Pelobacter seleniigenes DSM 18267: one gene and its partner. The main gene of each other region encodes a partner of the protein of the gene in region 2 in a complex. Links are inferred from orthologs where the notes say so. Each region holds a gene or a part of one and is shown on either strand. Other genes may lie near its edges.

Region 1 (4,619 bases), on a different replicon or contig from region 2:
CACTCAAGCTCTCTATCCCGAGGCTGTTAATCAGCTGGTGGGAGGAATTGCGCTTCTCTTGAACCGGTAGCGGGAGTGTCAGGTTGAGCTCCGGGTTGTCGAGCTGAACCTGTTTGAGGCTGATTTTCTTCTCAAACAGGGGAGGGATTTCCAGAGTCGCGGTGATTCTGGGGATGATGGCAAGCGGAGCATCCTCCGGGCCGAGTTCGAGCTGCCTGAACTCGATGGCCAGACCGCGGTTAAAGGTCAGGGAACTGTGGCCGATGCGGACTGGCTGGGCGAGGGCTGCGCTCAACTCCTGTTCCAGGGATTGGCGATAATTGTCGAGGTCCAACTGGCTGGCAAAAACAATCAGAATTGTCGCCAGAATGGCGCAAAACAACAGGAAAAAACAGAAAACTCTGGTGGTTATTTTTAGTGATTGCCAAATCATGGACATTCTTTCGCTGGTCTTTAATGCCGGGGAAGGACCGGAGTTCCAGCAATCATAGCGATTCCGGATAGAACCGGCAAGGCTTATGCATGCAGCGGGGACTTCTATTCTTTACATGAAAGAAACCCGCTGATAACATGGCTCGCCCTCGGCGTGTGTTGTTTGGATGGCGTTCTGAGGCACAAAAGTTCAGCTTAACCCGCGGATGCCGGTTTTTTATCATGAAAATAAAACGTCTCGAAATCGTCGGTTTCAAATCCTTTGTGGACAAGGTCTCCCTTGATTTCCAACAGGGGATTACCGGCGTTATCGGTCCCAACGGCTGCGGGAAAAGTAACGTCGTGGATGCCATCCGCTGGGCGATGGGAGAGCAGAACGTCCGTCACCTGCGCGGGCGGGCCATGGAAGACGTTATCTTCGGCGGCAGTGAAACGCGCAAGCCCCATGGCATGGCCCAGGTTTCCATTGTTTTTGATAACAGCGCCAAACTTTGTCCGGAAGCCTATCGGGATTTCAGCGAGGTGATGGTGTCCAGGCGCTTGTACCGCAACGGGGACAGCGAGTATCAGATCAACAAGACCCCGTGCCGGTTGCTGGATATCACCGAGCTGTTCATGGATACCGGGGTCGGACCTCGTGCCTATTCCATTATCGAACAGGGCAAGGTCGGCATGATGGTCAGTGCCAAGCCTGAAGAGAGGCGGGTGCTGATCGAGGAGGTTGCCGGGGTTACCAAGTTCAAATCTCGTAAAAAATCAGCTGAACGCAAGATGGATGCAACCCGGCAGAACCTGGTGCGACTTGGCGATATTATTACCGAAGTGCGGCGCCAGATCGGCAGCCTCAAACGGCAGGCGCAGCGTGCGGAAAAATTCCGTGACCTGCGAACTGAATATAAACGGATTGAGTTGAGTTTAACCGGCAACCGTTTTCAGGGGCTGCATAAAAATATCGGCATTGTCACGGCTGAAAAGCAGGAGCGGGCAGACATTCTGGCGCGGCTCGATGCCCGGCTTGAAGAGGGCGAACTGCAACTGGAAGAAAGACAATTGCAGATGGCCGCGGCGGAAGCGGAACATGCCAGCGCACAGGAGAAAGTGTATCATCTTGGCTCCGAGGTCCAGCGGGTGGAGAATGAACTGACTCTGCTTGCCCGGCAGGCCGAACAGTCGGCCCGTCAAGAGCAGGAGCTGGTTGCTGATATTGCCTCCTCAACCCGGCAACTGACCGAACTGCAACAGGAATACGCCGGACTGCAACATCAGGACAAGGATGCCGACGGCGATCTCGCTCAGCTGCGGCAGCAGGTTGTCGAGCTTGAGACCGCTCTGCAACAGCAGCAGGGGCGGGAAACCCAGCTGAGTTCGGAGTATGAGAACTGCCGTAAGGAATTGATGACCCTTTTCGCCCAGGCCGGCCGCCTGGCCAACCGCTGTGATGAAATCGACCGCAGGCTGGACGCTGAAGCCAAGAGGCGGGAGCAGATTGCCAGCGACTCTGTGGCTATTCGCGAGCAGCAGAATGATTTTAAATCCCGGCGCGAGGAGTTGCTGGGCAAGCTGGAAGTCATTCGTTCCCAGCAGGAAGACACCCGCGACCGGCGCGAGGAATTGGCGGCTCGGTTGGCCGAGCAGAAGTCTTTGCTGGCCGGACAAGAGGCACAGCAGGGCGACCTCCAGCAGAAGCTGAACCTGTTGCAATCCAGGCAGGAATCGTTGCAGGAGTTGCAACGCAATTTTGAAGGTTATGAGGACGGCACCCGTGTGGTCCTGAATGCAAAAACCGGCTCCCGGTTGATCTTTGCCGATGCGCTACGGGTTCCGGCCGAGTTGGAAGTCGCCGTCGAAGTCGCACTGGGGAAAAGGTTGCAGGCCATTCCGGTTACGGGGGACGAATCAGTTTTTTCGCTGTTGCAGGTCCTGCAGGAGGAAAAAGCCCGAGCAGCACTGATTATCTCTGGCACAATGACTGCGGATTTTGCTTTTTCGCAGGGGACGCCATTAGTCCGGCTGGTGACCCCGGTGGGTGGGCATGATGCTTTGGTGCAGCGGCTCTTGACCGGGATTTATCTGGTTGATTCCGTCGTGGAATTCCTGACCGCGGTTCTTCCTCCGGGGCTGTTGCTGGTTGACCGTTCCGGCAATTGTCTTGATTGGCAGGGAGTTCTGGTCGCAGGCAATGCCGAAGCGGGCGCCGGTGGTCTGCTCCGTCGCCAGCGTCAGCTGGATGAGCTTGAACAGGAGATTGTCGAGGTTGAAAAACGCTGTCATGCCGGCGCGGCACGCCTGGAGGCCCTCAAGGAGGACCTGCTGCAATCCGAAGAAGCGCTGCTGGTGACCTCATCCGAAACGCATCGTCTGGAACTGGACGCTCTTGAACTGGGTAAGGACCGGCAAAGCCTGCAGGCGGATGAGGAACGGCTGAACAAAAGGCTGGAGTTGATTGTTTACGACCTGGAGCAGATCGACGAAAGCCGGGAGCTTCTGCTCCGCGAAAAGGACACTATCCTCTCCGGCCGGGAGCAGACCGATGAGCAGCAACGCCAGCTTGAACAACGGTCCCTGGAATTGCAGAGTGCCCAACAGGACCACCGGGAATCCATTGAGCAGACGCGGGAAGAACTGACCCGGCAAAAAGTGGCTTTAGCCGCCCTTGTTCAGCAGCAGCAATCCCTGCAGGACACGGTTAAACGGATCGGCCGGCAAAGTCAGGAGATTGAAGCTCGCATCGCGCAACTGCAGCAGAAGAAAGATGCCGGAGTGCTGGAGCGGAAACAGTGGGATGCCAGGGAATTGCGGCTACGGGCCGAACTGGATGTGCTCCTTGATCGCCGCGGTGAGCAGCAGAAAGAGAACGATGCTCTGCGCGAACGCTACGAAGAGCATCGCCAGGCCCTGGATGAATTTCGCGACCAACTGCGCCGGGTCCGTGGTGAGGCGGAAGATCTGCGCAAAACGGTTTCCGCATTGCAGCTTCGGCTCCATGAGCTGCAGGTCGATGCCGAGAACGTCCGCCAGAACGTGCTGGAACGCTACCGGGTTGATCTGGTCGAACATCGGGTCCCTGAAGCGACCGAGGATGAGCTGGAGCGGCAGCAGTTGCAGTTGCAGCGACTGCAGCAGAAGATCGATGCTTTGGGCGAGGTCAATCTGATGGCGATTGAGGAATATCAGGAGCAGGAAAAGCGCTACGATTTTCTCTCCCAGCAGAGAGATGACCTGAATCAGTCTTTGGATGCTCTGCAGAAAGCCATCAGTCAGATTAATCGCACCACCCGGCGGCGCTTCAAAGAGACCTTTGAAAAAGTGAATGAAACCTTTCAGCAGGTCTTTCCGCGGCTGTTCCGCGGGGGCAAAGCCGAGCTGCGCTTGACCGATGAGAATGACCTGCTGGAGACCGGGGTCGAGATTATCGTCCAGCCCCCGGGAAAGCGGCTGCAGAATGTCAACCTGTTAAGCGGGGGAGAAAAAGCCCTGACCGCAGTGGCCCTGATCTTTTCTTTATTTTTGATCAAACCGACACCTTTTTGTATCCTGGACGAGGTCGATGCTCCCCTCGATGATGCCAATATCGACAGGTTTGCAGAGATGGTCACCGAGATGACCGCTCAATCGCAATTTATTATTATTACCCACAGCAAAAGAACCATGAGTGTTCTGGACACCATGTATGGGGTCACGATGCAGGAACCGGGCGTCTCCAAATTGGTCTCGGTGCGCATGGAAGGCGGTGACCCCGAGGTCGACAGTCGATCGGCGCTGTCGGCATGATATTCTTTGACGATAGGAATACATAACCTGAAGAGTTGCACAGATGCCTTTTAAATTGTTACTCAATAAATTGTTGGAAGATATCCCCGGAGCGCAGGGGGCGGTCATTCTGGACTGGGAAGGGGAGGCCGTTGACCAGGTCGCCAGGATAAGCGAATACGATATGAAAGTTATCGGCGCTCACAACGGGATTATTCTCAACCAGTTGCGTGATGTTCTTGCGGTGATCGGCAGCGGAGCTCTTGAAGAGGTGGTTATCCGTACCGGCGAAAACAAGACCCTGGTGGCGCCATTGTCGCAGGATTATATGTTGGTTTTGCAACTCGGAGCGGATGCCATTGCCGCCCGGGCGGCCTTTAAAATGCGGCGCTGTGTTGAAGCTTTGCGCGACGATTTTGATTTCGCCTGAGCCGTAA
Region 2 (2,749 bases):
TTTTCCCTTCACTGATGGTCAATTCAAACCAGCAGGTTGTCGCCGAGTTCCTCACTTTTGCGACCTGAGCCGGAGCGGTCTTGTACTGATCAATCATAACTCCCTGTTCCAACTGCCCGATCATATCGCTAGTCAGACGGCCCCGCCCTTTGACCAGATAAGTTTTTTTCACATGATGGCGAGGGTGGGTCAAGCGCAGGGCCAGGTCGCCGTCGTTCGACAGCAGCAGCAACCCTTCGGTATTGTAATCCAAGCGCCCGATCGGAAATAAGCGCGCTGGAATATCCGCAACCAATTCAGTCACCAGGCGCCTTTCCCCGGGATCCTTCAGGGTTGAGATATAGCCACGTGGCTTATTCAGCAGCACGGTGATCTTCTTCTCTGCAGCCTGCAGTGCACGCCCGGCGACCTCAACCTTATCCACGGTTAAATCCGCCCGGTCACCAAGTCCGGCTTTACGGCCATTGAGCAGGACTTTCCCCTCTTCAATCCAGCGCTCAGCTTGTCGCCGGGAAGCAAGTCCCGCCTGGGAAATGAGTTTCTGTATTCTTTCTGCCATTGGCATCAGGTTCCTTCCGGAGCTAGCGGCTCGGCCTCGACAAGTTCCGGGTCCAAAGCAGCAAATTCTTTAAGAGTCGGCAGGTCGTTCAGATCACGCAGCCCGAAAAATTCAAGGAACTGCCGACTGGTACCATATAAAAGGGGGCGGCCGGGAACATCCTTCTTACCGAGAATGCGCAACAGATTTCTTTCCAGCAGCGACTTGACAATCCCGCCGGAATCAACCCCGCGCAGATACTCAATTTCCGCCCGGGTGACCGGTTGCCGATAGGCAATGATGGCGAGAGTTTCCAGGGCCGCCTGGGAAAATTTAACCGATCTCTCCTTGGCCATTCTGCGCAGGTAAGGAGCAAAATCAGGAAGGGTGCGGAACTGGTAGCCACCGGCAATTTCAAAAATCCGGAACCCGCGTGCGCTAAGCTGATACTCCTGCATCAGTTCCTCAACCACAGGCCTGACCACTGCCCGGGGTTGCTCAAGCAGTGCGCACAGACGATCCAGGCTGAGTGGTCCGTCGGCAGCAAAGATAAATGCTTCAACCAGCTGCTTGAGATTATTCATAACCAAGAGCATCCTCAACTGCCGAAAGCTGATCAAGCTGTTCGGGAGCGACCACCAGGGTCAGCCAGATTTCACTGAATTCTTTCACCTGTTCGATATTGATCATTCTCATTTTAACCAGTTCCAACATGGCCAAAAAAGTCACAACGAGTTCAATCCGGGAAGCCCGGGGGGAAAAACACTCATGGAAAGCCATGCGTTTTTTTTCCGCCAATCGGGCAGAAAGTCGCCTGATATATTGCGCAACGGAGAGCGATTCGCGGACGACTTCATGAAAGACCTCTTTCGGCCGATGACTGAGGATCCGATGAAAGGCTTCGGCCAACTGATAGATTCCGACCGTGATTTCTTCATCGGCAGCATCTTCCAGTTCCAGATAATCGGCAGCCCTGACCAGACCGGTGAAATAATCACGCTGCAACTGCGGCATATTTTCAAATAACCGGGCCGCCTCCTTGTAGCGCTGGTATTCAAGCAGTCGCCGAACCAGTTCGGCGCGCGGATCTTCTCCCTCTTCTTCTTCAATCTCTTCACTCGACGGCAGCAGCATACGAGATTTGATATGCATCAGGGTGGCCGCCATCAGCAGGAACTCTCCGGCGACATCCAGATCAAGCTGCTTCATCTGTTCGATAATCGATAGATACTGCTCGGTAATTTCCATAATCCGGATATCGTAGATATCCATTTCATTGGTTTTGATCAGGTGCAAAAGAAGGTCAAGGGGACCGGAAAAGTTTTCAAGCAGAATCTGGATCGGCATATTTTCAATGTCCGAACAGGAAGTGCATTGCCTGCCGAACCACTTCAACCTGGCTGCCCGCCATCAACACCACCAACGTGTTGATAATCGGCGCCAGAATCACACGCCAGAGATCGGTGAAAAACACCAGCAGCAGGATCAATACAAAGCCGAAGGGCTCAAGCCGGCCGATAAGAGCCGCCTGCCGCTCCGGCAGTACCCCGGTCAGAATCCGTCCGCCATCAAGCGGCGGCACAGGGATGAGATTGAAAACACCAAGCAAGGTGTTGATATAGAGGCTGAAACCCAGCATCATTTTCACCGGAGTTGAAAACTTGATATACGTATCCGCAGCGCCGATAAAACTCTGATCAATATATCCCAAGCCACGCAAGAAAATCGCTGACGCGATGGCCAGAAGAAGATTGGTCACCGGTCCAGCGACCGCGACCCAGATCATGTCCCGCTTTGGATGGCGGAAATTGCCCGGGTTGACCGGCACCGGACGAGCCCAACCAAAACCGAAAATAAAAAGCGCAATGGTGCCGATGGGGTCGATGTGCTTGAACGGATTCAGGGTCAGACGGCCTAGCAGCCGTGCGGTCGGGTCGCCGAAACGTTCGGCGATGTAGCCATGGGAAATTTCATGCAGCATGACTGCCAGCAACGCAGGGACCAGCATGATTGCAATCTTGGAGATGACACTTTCCATATATGTTTCGCTTCGCACTCCCAAGCCTTAGCGCTTGTTAACGATTTACAAGCCGGTGCCTCAGTCTAATCGAGATAACTCGATCGGTCAACAAAACAGGCCGCTCGGCACGAGCAAGCTGTTGAGAATCAGCATGTTGGGCCCATGGAAGAGCGATCAAAATCAATAGTGAC

Evidence for each region.
Region 1: the proteins of N909_RS0119070 (region 2) and smc are in contact, whole or in part, in a crystal structure (PDB 3ZGX), measured with the Bacillus subtilis proteins. The link is inferred for Pelobacter seleniigenes DSM 18267 from one-to-one orthologs.

Annotation. Positions count from the first base shown.
Region 1 is NZ_JOMG01000002.1:17,475-22,093, reverse strand. Bases 305-4,403 are described here. They hold smc (chromosome segregation protein SMC), read left to right. Parts: upstream 305-654; coding sequence 655-4,203; downstream 4,204-4,403. Other genes in these bases: N909_RS0102660 (roadblock/LC7 domain-containing protein), read left to right, coding at 4,247-4,403; N909_RS0102670 (YhdP family protein), read right to left, coding at 305-433. Outside these bases: more of N909_RS0102670, read right to left, coding at 1-304; more of N909_RS0102660, read left to right, coding at 4,404-4,612. UniProt on the Bacillus subtilis protein: Required for chromosome condensation and partitioning.
Region 2 is NZ_JOMG01000004.1:459,824-462,572, reverse strand. It holds N909_RS0119070 (segregation and condensation protein A), read right to left. Parts: upstream 1,886-2,749; coding sequence 1,115-1,885; downstream 1-1,114. Other genes in the region: N909_RS0119065 (site-2 protease family protein), read right to left, coding at 1,890-2,576; scpB (SMC-Scp complex subunit ScpB), read right to left, coding at 565-1,122; N909_RS0119080 (pseudouridine synthase), read right to left, coding at 1-559. UniProt on the Bacillus subtilis protein: Participates in chromosomal partition during cell division. May act via the formation of a condensin-like complex containing Smc and ScpB that pull DNA away from mid-cell into both cell halves.